DNA from 4 places in the Bacillus sp. N6 genome. Region 2 is predicted to be linked to each of the others. Evidence: riboswitches for the same ligand, from Rfam matches in the RefSeq annotation. Region 2 holds a riboswitch; each other region holds the start of a gene.
The links. Region 2 has a riboswitch for S-adenosylmethionine ahead of ACUXVC_RS02045 (cyclase family protein). Riboswitches for the same ligand answer to the same signal wherever they lie in the genome.

Region 1 (4,221 bases), 2.2 Mb from region 2:
TGAAAAATTACTAAATCAGATGGAACATAAATTTGGAGTAAAACCAAAGAATAATCTTCAATTTATGAATAATAAGGGTGATGTTTGTCTCGTATACACAAGTCGTTATTTTCAACCTAATAGCGAATCGTTCGGGGAAAATAACATTTTTATTGGACCGAGTATTTCAAAGCGTAAAACAAATATAAAGTTTCCACTGGAATCACTTAAAGAAAAGAAAGTTATTTACATTTCAATGGGAACACTGCTTGAAGGACTCGAACCATTCTTTAATACTTGTATTGATACTTTTTCAGATTTTGATGGGATAGTTGTAATGGCAATTGGTGATAGAAATGATATTTCTAAAATTAAGAAAGCACCAGATAATTTTATAATTGCTCCATACGTACCTCAATCAGAAATATTAAATGAAGCAGATGTTTTTATTACACATGGCGGTATGAATAGCGTACACGATGCAATTCATTATAATGTCCCATTTGTAATAATACCGCATGATAAAGACCAGCCAATGATAGCGCAAAGATTAACTGAGCTTGAAGCGGCACATAGACTATTGAAAGAGCATGTTAATGTACACACTTTAAAAGAGGCCGTAACAGATGTTCTTTCAAATGAAAAGTATAAACATGGTATAAGAAAACTGAATGATAGCTTTTTAGAATGTGGTGGTTCAAAAGAAGCAATTGCAGTTATTGAATCTCTTTTAAATAAAGTAAAACTTTAATCGGAAGGGGTTTTACTGCCCATAAATAGTGGGATAAATAGTCGTAACTGTATACAAGCATAGAGGTTCTCACCTTTATGCTTGTATATTCTTATCCAGCAAATTGCACAGCAGTATTTGCATGTAAAAAAGCAGTATCAAAAACGGGAACAGTAAGATCATTTTGGGAGATGAGTAAAGGTATTTCAGTGCAGCCTAATAATATACCTTCAGCACCATTTTGAATTAATGATTTTGTAATTTGTAATAACTCTTCTTTAGATGTTTCTGAAATGATCCCTCTACTTAATTCATCTAATATGACATGGTGGATAAAAGTTCTTTCCTCGTCATTGGGGATAATTGTCTCAATGTTATATTTCGCTAATCGTGATTTATAGAAATCTTGCTCCATCGTTTGTTTTGTTCCTAATAGTCCGATACGTTTTATATTCTGTTCTACCATTTTTTTAGCACTTACATCACCAATGTGAAGAAGCGGGATAGATATTGCTTGTTCTACCTCCTCAGCAAATAGATGTACAGTATTTGAACACATTAATAAACATTCAGCCCCAGATTTTTCAACTTTCTTTGCAACTGTAACTAGTTCATTTTTCACTTCTTCATATTGATGGTTTTGTAATAAAGTAGTTACTTCACCAAAGTCCATACTATATAAAATTAGCTTCGCATTTTGATCGTATTGAGAGAGTGTAAGCGTATTAATATGTTTATAGTATAATGATGTAGATTCCCAACTTAATCCTCCAATCAAACCAATCACTTTCATAATGCATTCCTCCCGAAACGATTTTGAATTCATTATTTCACAATTCCGATAAGAATACAATGATTTAAATGCGCCATTTAACAAAAAATAAAAATAGTAAGAAAAGTGTTGAAATTTACATTCTTTAGTGCCATAATACGAATTACAAATTAATACTTATCCAGAGAGGTGGAGGGAACGGCCCTAAGAAACCTCAGCAACCCCTATGTAATTTTATAGGAAGGTGCTAATTCCGCAGAGGACACGTTGTGTTTTTTGAAAGATAAGAGGATTCTTGAACGTGAAAGAAAATGACCTCTTATATAAGAGGTCATTTTTTGTTGTATAGAAAGGGAGTGTAGATGCATAATTCATTTTTAAATTAAATATAGAGTAATAAAAGTTGACTAATATGAGAGGGGAATTGTAATGAACAAATTATCAACAAAGTTAGTAGTAGCAATCGGTATTGGAGCAGCATTATACGGGATATTAGGACTTTGGGGATTTTCTATTGCACCGAATACATTTATTAAACCAGCATTAGCTATATTAACTGTTTTTGGAGCATTATTTGGTCCAGTGGCAGGACTCTTAATCGGACTTATCGGTCATACCGTAACAGATACGATTGCTGGATGGGGGATTTGGTGGGGCTGGGTTATTAGTTCAGGGATTATTGGTTTTTCGATGGGTCTTATTCAAAAAAGAGTTGGTTTTAGTGTGAAAAACGGGTCGTTTAACAAGGGGCATATTTCTTATTTAGCAATTACTGGGTTAGTTGGTATTGTCATTGCTATTATATTTGCTGGGGCATTTGATATTATTGTGATGGGAGAACCATTTGACAAAATTGTTATACAAGTATTAGGAGCAACAATTTCCGATGTTATCGTTTTCTTAGTAGTTGGATTGCCACTTACAATTGGCTTGACAAAATCTAATAAGAAACATACACATTTAAAAATTGAAAAGTAGGGATGTTAACATGAAACCAATTATTTCGTTTGAACAATTCACCTTTCAATATGGGCATGCTGCGCAGCCTACTTTAAGTGATATTACCTTTCATATATACCCTGGGGAAAAAGTACTAATTGCTGGACGAAGTGGTTCAGGAAAGTCGACATTAGCTCATTGTATAAATGGGCTAATCCCATTTTCTTACGAAGGGACTAGTACAGGTAACGTTTTAATTGCCGGTAAAGACCCGAGGGAAGGAAGTATTTTTGAACAAAGTAAGCAGGTAGGAACAATTTTGCAAGATCAAGATGCTCAATTTATTGGTCTGACAGTAGAAGAAGATGTAGCTTTTTATTTAGAAAATGAATGTGTAAAGCAAGATGATATGAAAAAGATTGTTTCGGACTCATTAAGAAAGGTGAAGATGCATACGTTTCATAAACAAAGTCCACATGAATTATCAGGAGGTCAAAAGCAAACAGTTTCTCTAGCTGGTTTATTAACAACAAATGCGGATATATTATTGTTCGATGAACCGTTAGCGAACTTAGATCCACTAAGCGCCGTACATACGATAGAACTTATGAAAGATATACATGAGCAATATAATAAAACGATTGTTATTATCGAACATAGGATAGAAGAAATTTTAAAGCTGGATTTAGACAAAGTTATATTAATTGATGAAGGTAAAGTCATTGCAATAGGAACACCAAAAGAAATCTTAGCGTCAAATATATTGCCACGTATTGGCTTAAGAGAGCCTATTTACATCGAAGCATTAAAGAGATTACATTTTGATCGTAATAATGACGTAATATATCCAATGGAAAACCTTCAAAAAGAAAAGGTAGGTAACGTTCTAAAAGAGTGGATGGAGAAACAAGTCATATTAAAAGGTAATACTAAAAACAAGGAATTACTTAAAGTGGAGAATTTATCATTTTCATACCCTAATAAACAAAAAGTATTAGAAAATGTAAACCTTTCAATATATGAAGGAGAAATTGTGGCACTGTTGGGACATAATGGAGCAGGGAAATCCACATTAGCTCATAGTCTTATAGGCATAAACAAAATGAAAAATGGGAAAATCTTGTTAGAAGGTGAAAATATTAGTTCTTGGTCTATTCGTAAACGTGGGGAAATCATATCTTACGTGATGCAAAATCCAAATCATATGATTACACAGCCTACTGTTTTTGAAGAAGTTTCATTTACATTAACATTACATAATTTTTCTAAGGAAGAAATTAAGAATAGAGTAGAAGGAACTTTAAAAATTTGTGGTTTATATCCATTTCGTAATTGGCCAATTCAAGCACTAAGCTATGGGCAAAAAAAGAGATTAACAATCGCATCTGTATTAACAACAAATCCTAAGCTTATCATATTAGATGAACCGACAGCGGGACAAGATTATTATCATTATAAACAATTTATGTCGTTTATTAAAAAACTAGCTAAGAAGGGTATTTCATTTATTTTTATCACTCACGATATGAATCTCGCACTAGAATATGCAGACCGTGCAGTAGTTCTACATGAAGGGAAAATTATTGCGGATAATACAGTGTCTAATGTATTTGGTGATCAAGAAACGTTACAAATAGCTAACTTAAGAGAGAGTTCTTTAACCAAGCTTGTTAAATTTAGTGGGATTGCATGTCCGGAAAAATTTATGGAACTTTATTTAGATAGTAATAGGAGGGAGGAAGGTGCATAGTACATATTTTCAACGTATGGATGGGGTAGTGAAATTGTTTTTATTTATTTT
Region 2 (4,221 bases):
AGAGCTTGATTTATGAAGAAAGAAGAGCCTTAAAGGTATTTATATTATTATTTTATATTATATTCTTTTTATATGACGCTATATATTATTTTGTATATCCTGCTATGAATATTAGTGGAACAGCGGTAGGTTGGCCAGAAGGTAGTCTTGGGATAGGTGTGCCTATATTTGTAATAGCATTATTTCCTATTTCTATATATCTTCAAAAAAGAGGGTATGTATATTCTGTAAAATATTTATTTTTATTTGGGTACATGTTTATCAATCTTGTGAATAATTTAATGATTTATTTGCGAACGGATAGACCTTTTGAACATGGTAGTATGGTAGAAATGTTATTAATTTTATTTGCCCCAGTTTTCGTGAATAGAAAATACTTTTATTTAGTGTCCTTTAGTGTAATTGGAAAGTACGTATTTTTCACATTGCTATTACAAGATTTAAAAGTGGTAATTCCACTTGTTTTATGTATATTCTATTTCATTATTTCACATTCTTTATTAAAACGATTTCAATCTTATGTAAGAACAGTGGTTGAAATGATGAACAATATGAAAGAGACGGAAAATTTAGCTGTGATTGGGACTATGTCTACAACAATTGCCCATGAAATTCGAAATCCGCTAACAGCGTTAAAAGGGTTTACGCAAATGCAAAAAGAAAGAAATCCAACTGATACGATGAGCTACGACATTATGCTACAAGAAATTGAAAGGGTTAATGGATTTGTTAGTGAATTGATGTTGTTAGGAAAACCAAAGCCAACAAATTATGAAAGGTGTAATATACGAGATATCCTTCTATATGTTGTGCATCTAATGGAAAGTTATGCAACGCAATATAGAGTTAAATGTCATATACAAGTAGATGGGAATTTACCGGCTATAAACGGTGATGATAAGCAATTAAAACAAGTGTTATTAAATATCATTAAAAATGGAATAGAATCAATGCCAGAGGGCGGAGAAATTCATATCCGTGCATATCAAAAAACGCAAGGACATTTGTGTATTTCTGTTGAAGACCAAGGATTTGGTATAGAGAATGATAAATTAGAAAAAATCGGCAAGGCGTTTTACACAACAAAGGAGACTGGTACAGGACTTGGATTAATGATTACATATAAAATTATTAAGGAACATCAAGGGAGTATCACGATCCAAAGTAGTCTAGGAGTAGGAACGAAAGTAGAAATTTTTCTGCCGACCGTTTAATGTATTGGGAGAAAAGATTTTTCAGAAAAGTGTTCTTGTTGTGTAAATATAAACATTTTATAAAATGTTTCAAGAAGGGTTTTTTTTATAAAATACTTCGTTTATAATGGAGGAAAATATCGACATGAGATTGATTGCTCATGTAACGGTTCAGTAGTGTTATGAAAAGATAAGAAGGGGTGCACGCGCATCCTTTTTTCTATGCAGATATTATGAAAGAGGTGGTATGATGGAATTAACATTAAATTCGACTGTATGTTTACACACGATTCAATTTCGAAAAGAGCAAAAGAATTATATTGTAAAAGATACAATTACAGGAGAAAAATATGAAATGCCGCCACTTTGGATTGATGCATTGGCAATGATGCGTGACGGTTTTTTATTGGGAGAAATTGAGGAGAAATTAAAAGAAGAGTATCCATCCGAAGAAGTGAATATGTTAGCATTCACGAGGCAACTGTTAGAACTAGAACTTGTTGAAATGGTAGATGGAGAAGAGATAGCTTGCACAAAGAAGAAAGAGATAGATTGTTTAGCTTGGGTGCGTCCTCGTGTGGAACAATTCTTTCTTAATTTAAATAGAAAATATAGAAGCAAAGACCAGTAGTGGCCTTTGCTTCTTTTAATCCCGCTATTTGCTGGGCAGTAAGACCCCCACTTCAAAATTCAGCGGAAGCAAAGAAGTTAGGTGTGGGATGAACAAAACCTCCACTGATTAAAGGTTCACTTTATAGGTTGTGTTTAAAATATAACAGCAAATGCTCTTGCGAAAGCACCGTCACTATTTTTAATTTTTAAAGGTGCTGCTGAGAAAAAGAAACGTTTTGCTTCGATAGCATCTAGATTTGTTAAGTTTTCAATTAAATAAATATTATTCCCTAGTAATATGTGATGAATCGGTGATGTTTCTGTTGTGACTTCATCAGGAGAAATGAAATCTAAACCGATAGATTTTACTTTTAATCGCACTAGTTCTTTAGCTAATTCTTCAGAAAGATAAAATGCTTCCTTCTCATAAGCTTCTGTATTCCATTTTGTGGATAGATTAGAATGAAAAATAACAATATCACCTTCTTTTATGTGAGTATTATGCAATACTGCCTTAGGTAATTTTCGCTCTTGAATATGTGTTACATCTATAAGAACAGCTTCGCCTACAAATTGATCCAGCGGTAATCGATCGATGGTCGTTGCGCCTGAAATAAAATGCGCAGGGGCATCACAATGCGTGCCAACATGAACGACAGAATGAAAATCTGTAACTTGATAGCCTGATTCTTCAACACTTGTAACAGCTTCTAGTTGTATTTTAGGTGTTCCAGGAAATTGAGACATATTATTTTCAAATGTTTGCGATAGATCAATTACTTTCATTTTACATACCTCCAATATATGTTTTTCAAATAATAAAAAGCTCATCCTTCAGTATCAAGAAAGATGAGCTTTACATGCTAGTTGAGTTTTATCTTCCAAAATGCAATGCATTTTGCAGGAATTAGCACCTATTCAGTTTGTATAAACTGAGGTTGCTGGGCTTCAAAGGGCCGGTCCCTCTGCCTCTCTTGATAAAGAAGTATTCAGTTTTTAAAATCGGAATTTTCCGATAGTTAAATTGTAATTCATTTCCTTTTTTCGTGCAATACAAAATAGGTATTCACCCAAATAAAGCTGCTCGCATATTGTAGCTTATGTAAATAGAATGCTGCGAAGGAGTGAGTGCAGTGACAGGAAATATATTAAATTATTATGCTGGTGGTAATACAGCTAGGGGATTTCACAATTTATACGAAGAGAATTTAAAAGGATTAGACAGATTATTTATCTTAAAGGGTGGCCCAGGAACGGGAAAATCTTCTTTAATAAAGGCAATAGGTCGTGAATGGATTGAAAAAGGATATGATATTGAATTTTTACATTGTTCTTCTGATAATAAATCGGTTGATGGTGTAATTATCCCAAAATTAAAAGTAGGAATTGTTGATGGGACATCGCCGCATGTTATTGAGCCAAAAATGCCAGGAGTTGTTGAAGAGTATATAAATTTAGGAATTGCTTGGGACTCAGATAAACTAAGAAAGCAGAAGTTAGAAATTGAAAGATTTGTTTCAGAAGCAAGCAAAGCTTTTCAGTCTGCTTACGCACGTTTTAAAGAGGCATTGGTTATACATGATGAGTGGGAGAAGATATATATTGATAATATAGATTTTAATAAAGCAAATGAACTAACCAATCAGCTAATCCAGAAATTATTTGCAGATAAAAGCGGGAGACAATCGCTTGTAAAACATCGTTTTTTAGGAGCTGCTACACCGAAAGGAGCAGTTGATTTTGTTCCTAATTTAACAGAAGGGTTACCACATCGTTATTTTATAAAAGGGCGCCCAGGCTCTGGAAAATCAACGATGCTCAAAAAGTTAGCTAAGGCAGCTGAAGAAAAAGGGTTTGAAGTTGAAGTATATCATTGCGGATTTGACCCGAATAGTCTTGATATGGTTATCGTAAGAGAATTAGGATTTGCAATTTTTGATAGCACCGCACCACATGAATATTTTCCAAGTCGCGAGGGTGATGAAATTATTGATATGTATGCCCTTATTGTTACGCCAGGGACGGATGAGAAATATGCGAAGGAAATTCGTGATGTCTCCATTCAATATAAAGCAAAAATGAATGAGGCGATGTCTTTCTTAGCGAAAGCAAAATCGGTTCGTGATAAATTAGAACGAATTTATATTGCTGCTATGGATTTTTCAATAGTAGATGCATATAAAGAGGAGATTCAAAAAGAGTTTGAACGAATTGCTACTACTGTAATCGAAAAGCAACAATAGACGTTTCATTAGGCTGTCAGTAATTTCTGACAGTTTTTTTGGTATGTAGTAAAATTAGTATTGTATTTGTCGAATTTCCAAGGAAATAATCAAAAAATGGAGGTGTTATGCAATGAGAGAGAAAATCGAGTTGGAGTTAGAAAGAATTGAAAAAGAGAATGATGTGAAAATTT
Region 3 (4,221 bases), 190 kb from region 2:
CACACCTGTTGCTTGGATTATGCCTAATACAGCTGCTGAAATTGGAAAGTCTATCTCCTTATATACAATAGGACAATCAGTAACCGAGATGCATCAAGAAACCCTGCAACTGCTTTTAAGAGGTATTGGTACTTCGCAACTTTGTACTGAGGAAGAAGTTCATCAGCTTACTGCAGTTACTGGAAGTGCACCAGCCTTCCTTTATTACTTTGCTGAAAGCTTAATTGAAGCAACAAAAAGTTATGGAGTCGATGAAGAAACCGCAAAACATCTTGTCATTCAAATGATTTCTGGCTCTGCTTCTATGCTCGAGCAAACGCAAAATCCAGCTAACCTCCGCGAACAAGTAACAACGCCAGGTGGTTCCACAGCTGAGGGTCTCAAAACTTTATACGAATATAATTTTTCAGAGGCAATTCAAAAAGCAGTAGAAGCAACAAACAAAAAAGCTAGGGGGAAATAATATGATTTTAACAAGTTTAAAAGATTATACAACATTACATAACGGTGTAAAAATGCCTTGGTTTGGTTTAGGTGTTTTTAAAGTAGAAGATGGTTCAGAAGTAATTGATTCTGTAAAAGCAGCAATTAAAAATGGCTACCGCAGCATCGATACTGCAGCAATCTATCAAAATGAAGAAGGCGTTGGACAAGCGATTCGTGAATCCGGTGTTTCACGTGAAGAATTATTTATTACCTCAAAAGTATGGAATAGCGATCAAGGATATGAAACTACACTTCAAGCATTTGAAACTACATTAGAGAAATTAGGTCTAGAATATTTAGATTTATATTTAGTACATTGGCCTGTAAAAGGGAAATATACTGAATCATGGAAAGCATTAGAAAAACTTTATAAAGATGGCCGTGTTCGCGCTATCGGTGTGAGTAATTTCCACATTCACCACTTACAAGACGTATTTGAAATTGCTGAAATTAAGCCAATGATCAACCAAGTGGAATATCACCCACGTTTAGCACAAGAAGAGCTACATGCATTCTGTAAAGAACATAATATCCAGCTTGAAGCTTGGTCACCATTAATGCAAGGACAACTACTAGATAATCCAACGTTACAAGAAATTGCGACAAAATATAATAAATCAACTGCGCAAATTATTTTACGCTGGGATTTACAAAACGAAGTTGTAACAATCCCTAAATCAATTAAAGAACATCGCATTATTGAAAATGCAAACATCTTCGACTTTGAATTAAGTGCTGATGATATGAAAGCAATTCAAGCTTTAAATGAAGATCGTCGCGTTGGTCCAGATCCAGATAACTTTAACTTCTAGTAGAAAAACCACTGCCATATGCAGTGGTTTTTTCGTTTAAGAAAACTGAAAATTTAAACTATATTTCATTTGGTTGACACTTCATTATTCAAGGTGTAAGATTTTGAATTATCAAAGAAACACAAAAATTAATAAAATTTATTCGTTTACTCATTGTATCAAGAGAGGTGGAGGGACTGGCCCTTTGAAACCTCGGCAGCAGGTTCATTTTGAATACTGTGCCACTTCCTGCAAGCTTTATGCTTGAAAGATAGAATGAGGGACTTCGTTTATATACGGGTGCATAACTTGTACGTAAAAATCCCTCTTTCTCAATATGAAAAGAGGGATTTTTTATTTTTCATTTCCCTCATCATCATCCAAACTTAATTATTTAGGAGGAAAATCAAATGAAAAAGAAGTTTGTACCCGGTATTGCATCAGTTGTAGGAGTAAGTATTTTATTAACTGGTTGCGGTAGTTATAAAAACGAAGCAAGCGGAGCAAATGCAAAAGACGAGGCACCTAGCAAACAGGTTTTAAATTTATCTTCACCTACTGAAATACGAACAATGGATACGGCCCGTGCTACAGATACTGATTCTGGTCAAGTAATGAGAAACGTATTTGAAGGTTTGTATAATCTTGGTGAAGGTAACAAACCTGTTCCTGGTGTTGCAAAATCTCATGAAGTAAGTGGCGATAAAACGAAATACACATTCCATTTGCGAGATTCAAAATGGTCAAACGGCACTCCTGTTACAGCGAAAGATTTTGTGTTCGCTTGGCAGAGAGCCGTAGATCCAGCAACAGCCTCTGAATATGCATTTCTATTCTTTGATATTAAAAATGCAACAAAAATTAACAACAAAGAACTTCCAGCCGACCAACTTGGTGTAAAAGCAGTTGATGACCATACGTTTGAGGTAGAATTGGAGCGTCCTGTTCCGTATTTTATTAGCTTAACAGCGTTCCCAACATTTCTACCAATTAACGAGGAATTCTTTAAAGCACAAGGTGATAAGTACGCTTTAGAAGATAATACAATCTTGTACAATGGAGCTTTTACACTAAGCGATTGGAAGCACGAACAAAGCTTTAAATTTAAGAAGAACCCTACTTATTGGGATAAAGATACTGTCAAACTAGAAGAAATCAATTTTAACGTCGTAAAAGAAAAATCAACAGAAGTAAATTTATTCGAGTCAAAACAATTAGATCGTATAAAACTAACATCTGACTTCGTTGATAAATATAAAAAAGATGCTAACTTTAAAGAACGTCCAAATGTAGGCGTACAATTTTTACGCATGAATCAACAAAACAAAGTACTTCAAAACGTTTCTGCACGCCAAGCAATCGATCAAACAATTGATAGAAAATCCTTTGTAAATACGTTATTAAATGATGGCTCTACACCAACATTTGGTCTCGTTCCAAAAAACTTTGCAAAAGGACCTGAAGGAAAAGACTTCCGTACTGCAAACGGCGATTTAACAAAAGTTGATACAAAATCTGCACAAGAATTATGGAAAAAAGCTAAACAAGAGCTTGGTTCTGAAAAGATAACATTAGAATTATTAACGAGTGATGCTGACCTTGATAAGAAAACTGGTGAATTCTTAAAAGGGCAACTAGAAAAGAATCTAGATGGATTAACAGTAAATATAAAACCGCAACCGCGTAAGCAACAAGTTTCGCTTTTATTAAAAGGTGACTACGAAATCGGAATTGACGGCTGGAGCCCTGACTTTGCGGATCCAATTACATTCCTTGAGCTATTTACAACGAATAACCCTTATAACTTAGATCATTACTCTAATAAGGAATTCGATGAAACAATAGCAAAAGTGAAAACAACTTTAGCTGGTGATGAAAAAGCTCGCTGGGAAGCATTACTAGAATCCGAGAAAATATTATTTAAAGACTCTGTTATCGCTCCTCTTTACCAAAAAGGCGAATCTTATTTAGAACGTTCTTATGTGAAAGGAATTGTGCAAGTAGACTTTGCGGGTCAATTAAACTTCAAGTGGGCAAAAATTGAAAAATAAAGTAAAACCGTAATAAGTGGGGGTTCTTCATCCCCACTTATTATTAGCCCACACCAATTGTTTTTTTAGCAAAATATATTAAAAGTAGGTTCTCTCACACAAGAGAATATACTTTTTTAATATATTATTCCAAGAAATTAACATTCTATTTTTATTATTGACATATAGTTCTTTCCAGTGTTAATATTCTAAATAATCAAAGAAACAAAATATTTCACCATCAAAATATAATGTCTACTAAGTTGAAACATATAACGATAGATTATAGCTCAACATGTATATACATATAGAACACCTGATTACCTATAAACAAATATTTATAATAGGTTCCATCTCCTTCTATAGCCACTTCAAGACATGGACATTATGACGTTACGAACAACACATTTAGGGAGGAACGAACAATGAAGAAAAAAGTTGTACCTGTTGTTGCATCTGTTTTAGGGGCAAGTCTATTACTAACTGCTTGCGGGGGAAATAAAGATAATGCAGGCGGAGCGAAAGCAAACGATAAAGTACCTGATAAACAAGCAATTAACTTATCATTCGCTTCAGAAATTCCAACAATGGATGTTGCAAAAGCAACGGATGGGGAATCCATGAATGTAATGCGCAATGTTTTTGAAGGCTTATATGCAATGGGAGAAGATAATAAACCGATTCCTGGTGTTGCTGAGTCGGTTGACATTAGTCCCGATAAAACAAAATATACATTCCATCTGCGTGATTCAAAATGGTCAAACGGTACTCCTGTTACAGCAAAGGACTTCGTCTTTGCTTGGCAACGTGCCGTAAATCCTGATACAGCAGCTGAATACGCATTCTTATTCTTCGATGTACAGAATGCGAAACAAATAAACCAAAAACAATTACCAATTGATCAACTAGGGGTC
Region 4 (4,221 bases), 2.7 Mb from region 2:
ACACAGATGAGTTTGTAGCAAAATTTCGTATTTCTGGATTATCTAGCAATTTTGCATTGATATCTGTCTTCGTATATCCAGGCATAATTGTATTCACTGTTATACCTCTTTCTCCAAGGTGTTTAGCTAGAGGCAGTGTCATCGTATTAAGCGCACCTTTACTTAAGCCGTATGCAATTGAGCCTGTAAAACCAAGCCTTACTTCAGCTGATGAAATGTTAATAATGCGGCCCTCTGCTCGTATTAATGGTAATGTTTGCTGGATTAAAAAGAATGGTGCTTTCATATTTACAGACATAATTTCATCAAAAACTTCTTCTGTCGTATTTTCAATCGTTCCTTGTGTACCTATCCCTGCATTGTTTACTAAAATATCAATCTCTGATGTACCAACTTTTATTTGTAATTCATTCTTTAACTGTTTTACTAGCTTTTTGACACCATCAATTGAATTGAGTTCAGCTTCAATTAAGAACGCTTTTCCTCCATTAGATTCAATCTCACTAATCGTTTCATCTGCAGCTGCCTTATTTCGACCGTAGTGAATCGCAACTAATGCTCCATCTTTCGCCAATCTCATCGCAATCGCACGGCCAATTCCGCGACTCGCTCCTGTTACTAACGCTACTTTTCCATCAAGATTCTTCATTTTTTCCATCCTTCCTAAATTTCCGTTTGATAAAAACCTATACTTATATTTTCATGTAAACACCAATCATTTTAAATATAGATTTATAGGGAATTTAGTCCATTCGCTTATGATATTATAGTTATAATTCGTAATTTACTTTAGAAAACAAAAATAAGGAGGCTACACAATGCAAAACGCCGTAAAACTGGATGAAATCGATCATAAAATTATGAACTTGTTGTATGAAAATGCGAGAATTTCTGTTTCAGAAATAGGACGAATTATATCCATGACGCAACCTGCTGTAAAAGAACGTATTAACAAGCTTGAAGATCAAGGAGTTATAGCGGCTTATCGAACGAAATTTGAGCCTGCAAAAATTAATAAAAACATTCAAGCATTCATCATGTTTAAAACGAGCCAATGCTCTGATTTTATCCAGTATTGTAATGCAGCTCCTGAAGTAACAGATTTATTTCGAATTAGTGGGGAATTTAATTATATGATGAAGGTCATGAGCGATTCGATGGATTCCCTCGCTGCATTTTTAGACTCCTTAATGCAATTTGGCTTGTCATCTCCTTTAATAGTATTAAAGAGTGAATTTGAGGAGAAATTGTCGTTTTGATAAAGGGATACGTATTATCCTCACTAACAGTAAAAGTTTCTCTTTCTTGAGAAAAACCAACAAAATCAATGACTAGTAAACAAAAAAGAACATTGATATTTCAATGTTCTTTTTGTATCTCTACTTATTAATTAGATTACTCTTTGAAAAGAGCACTTTAATCCCCTTACCCTTGATTCCTCTGCGCCTCTCTAAACTCCTCCTTCACCTTCTTTAACAACCCTTCTTCCGTAATTAATCGATACGCCGTATTTGCTAATGCTTTTGCCGATGTAATTAATGCTTTATCTCCAAGTTCTGAACGTGCTGCTTCTCTAAATTCATTCGTATGTGCAATTAAATCATCTGGTCCGATTTTAATGTACGGATGAATTGTCGGTACGACTTGACTTACGTTTCCTGCGTCGGTTGAACCGATCCCTACTCTTTCTTTACGATTTACATCTTCACCTAATAGTTCTAGTTCTTCCGCTACGATATCGTTATATGTTTTTGTTACGAGTAATTCATCGATTTCATTTTGGAATTGATGAATTTTTACTTTTGTACCTGTTGCTAACGCTGCTCCCTCAGCAATGTTTTTTACTTTTTCTGTTACTTCTGCACATCTTTTTCGCGTTGCTGCGCGGATGAAGAATCTTGCTGCGGCATAGTCAGGAATAATATTAGGTGCTTTTCCTCCCTCTGTAATGACGCCATGAATTCTCACGTCTGACGGAAGTTGTTGGCGAAGTGCATTAATACCGTTATAAAGCTGAATAACCGCATCTAATGCGTTAATCCCTTCTTCTGGCGAAGCTGCAGCGTGAGCTGTTTTTCCGTAAAAATGAAAATCAAGTGGATCGACTGCTAGTGAAGGACTCGTTGTCGCTGTTTTTCCGCTCGGATGAATCATAAGCGCCGCATCAATGTCTTTAAATAAACCTGCCTTTACATAACTTGATTTCGCGCTACCATTTGGCCCGCCTTCTTCTGCTGGCGTACCAAACACAACAACTTCCCCGCCAATTTCTTCAAGCGTTTCTGATAATGCAATTGCTGCTGCAACACTAATTGTGCCGATTAAATTGTGACCACACGCATGGCCTAGTCCTGGTAAAGCGTCGTACTCCGCTAAAAATGCGATTGCTGGCCCTTGTTTTCCAGAGCTTTTTCGCGCGATAAATCCCGTTTCATGTCCGGCTATATTGTGCTGCAACTGAAATCCTGCACTGCCTAGCAATAAACTTAACGTTCTAGATGCATAAAACTCTTGGTTACCAATCTCTGGATTCGCATGAATATCATGACTTGTTTCTATGTACTTTTCCTTATTTCTTTCGATACTCTCTTCAATTGTTTTTCTTTGTGACGTTACTCCTGTCGCTCCCATTGTTCTTCCTCCTTTTATTTTCACGTAAAAAAGCCTCTTTCTAAAAGATAGAAAGAGGCTTCTGTATATACAGTCAAAATGAGCTTCTTTCTTATCTTTCAAGTTACCTTGCTGGAATTGGCACAGTATTCATAACGAATCCGCTGCCGAGGTATCATAGGGCCAGTCCCTCCACCTCTCGTGATAAGAATTTTCATAAAATTATATTAAATTATTTTTTATTCTAAGTTCATTCCAAGTAAAAGTCAAGGAATTCCTATCCGAATTTACCGATTATCTAAAAATCCTTTTAATACACCAATTGTTTCTGGTGCTTGCAGTCTTGCACATACGTACGGAAATTCCGTACTACCTTCAAATATCATTTGAGATGTGAGCGGTGCGCCTGCCCAGAAGATTTCATCATCAATTACGATAAACGGGAATGCTTTATTTTGTCTTTGTAACTTTACATTTTTCAGTGGAACTGGTCCATCACTATAAACTGTTATCTGTGCATTTGTACGCATTAACGCTTGCCATACTCGCTTATCCACTTGTTTTGTACTTGGAAGTGAAATAATAATTTTTCGTTTTGCGGCTAGAATATCTTTTAATAGCCCTTTCGGCTCTTCAAGATTCATTTCCATAAACCAGCGTAAACGTTTCGAAATTTTCCGTTCCCACAATTGTCTCGATGTCGTGCGATCATACACATCTCCATGACGTTCTATATGAGCTGTTAATTGCGATAACGCTTGTTTTCTAGAAAGATTTTTACGCATATAATGGCAATCTGATAATTGAATGAACTTCCCTCTCGCCCTTGTCACTGCTACATTGACGAGGCGATGGTTTTTGTGATCAAAGAATAATACGCCAGGTCGTTCCTGCGGATAACTGTCAACTGTATCAAAGATCATCATATCTCTTTCAGAACCTTGGAACTTATGAACTGTCGCCGCTAAAACTGGTATGTTTTGATATTTCGTTCTCTGCAACATTTCTCTAATACACGTCGATAAAAAGCGTGACTGCGCCCTGTAAGGTGTCACAACACCAATCGACTGAACACCGTCTAACAATCCGATTAACATCATTTGCATCGCTACTAAACCAGACATAATGTTAAAACGTGAACCAGAAGCAGCATCTTTTAACGAAAAAGCTCCCATTTGGCTCGTATCAAATAAAACACTCGCTTCATTTGCGAACGGCTGCAATTGCGCAAGTTCTTTACGCTCTGAAACAGACGGATGATCATATACTCTGTTTTTATAAATAAATGAATTCGTAAACTTCGATATATCCGCATGCATACGTCTTTGTTCCTGCAACATAAATAGGTTCGGATGCGCTTCTGATTTATTTACAGAATCAACAATCCCAGCGTGGTAAAACATATCTTCCCCAAGCCATTTGCGAACGAGTTCATGGTTTGCCATCGCAATTGGAGGTAATTGTAAAAAATCACCGCAAACGACGATACGTTTTCCAAGTGAAGCAGCTAATGCGATTTGCGGAACGAACGCCATACTCACTTCATCTACGACAACTAAATCGAATGTACGCTCATAAATAAGTGAATCAATGGCACATTTCGATAAAGTT

Region 1: linked by a shared signal. The riboswitch ahead of ACUXVC_RS13245 (ECF-type riboflavin transporter substrate-binding protein) and the one ahead of ACUXVC_RS02045 (cyclase family protein) in region 2 are both predicted to bind S-adenosylmethionine.
Region 3: linked by a shared signal. The riboswitch ahead of ACUXVC_RS01100 (peptide ABC transporter substrate-binding protein) and the one ahead of ACUXVC_RS02045 (cyclase family protein) in region 2 are both predicted to bind S-adenosylmethionine.
Region 4: linked by a shared signal. The riboswitch ahead of ACUXVC_RS15895 (M20 family metallopeptidase) and the one ahead of ACUXVC_RS02045 (cyclase family protein) in region 2 are both predicted to bind S-adenosylmethionine.

What each region holds. Positions count from the first base shown of each region.
Region 1 is NZ_CM127843.1:2,591,283-2,595,503, forward strand. Features, by position in the region: gene ACUXVC_RS13235 (macrolide family glycosyltransferase) at 1-730, shown strand, start outside; gene ACUXVC_RS13240 (aspartate/glutamate racemase family protein) at 822-1,502, opposite strand; SAM riboswitch class I at 1,656-1,771, shown strand; gene ACUXVC_RS13245 (ECF-type riboflavin transporter substrate-binding protein) at 1,911-2,459, shown strand; gene ACUXVC_RS13250 (ABC transporter ATP-binding protein) at 2,470-4,170, shown strand; gene ACUXVC_RS13255 (energy-coupling factor transporter transmembrane component T family protein) at 4,163-4,221, shown strand, end outside.
Region 2 is NZ_CM127843.1:383,471-387,691, forward strand. Features, by position in the region: gene ACUXVC_RS02035 (ATP-binding protein) at 1-1,214, shown strand, start outside; gene ACUXVC_RS02040 (hypothetical protein) at 1,444-1,824, shown strand; gene ACUXVC_RS02045 (cyclase family protein) at 1,959-2,591, opposite strand; SAM riboswitch class I at 2,677-2,789, opposite strand; gene ACUXVC_RS02050 (PRK06851 family protein) at 2,939-4,048, shown strand; gene ACUXVC_RS02055 (nucleotidyltransferase domain-containing protein) at 4,161-4,221, shown strand, end outside.
Region 3 is NZ_CM127843.1:190,355-194,575, reverse strand. Features, by position in the region: gene proC (pyrroline-5-carboxylate reductase) at 1-463, shown strand, start outside; gene ACUXVC_RS01105 (aldo/keto reductase) at 465-1,298, shown strand; SAM riboswitch class I at 1,451-1,555, shown strand; gene ACUXVC_RS01100 (peptide ABC transporter substrate-binding protein) at 1,688-3,328, shown strand; gene ACUXVC_RS01095 (peptide ABC transporter substrate-binding protein) at 3,733-4,221, shown strand, end outside.
Region 4 is NZ_CM127843.1:3,085,395-3,089,615, forward strand. Features, by position in the region: gene ACUXVC_RS15885 (SDR family oxidoreductase) at 1-649, opposite strand, end outside; gene ACUXVC_RS15890 (Lrp/AsnC family transcriptional regulator) at 819-1,259, shown strand; gene ACUXVC_RS15895 (M20 family metallopeptidase) at 1,426-2,631, opposite strand; SAM riboswitch class I at 2,720-2,821, opposite strand; gene ACUXVC_RS15900 (AAA domain-containing protein) at 2,898-4,221, opposite strand, start outside.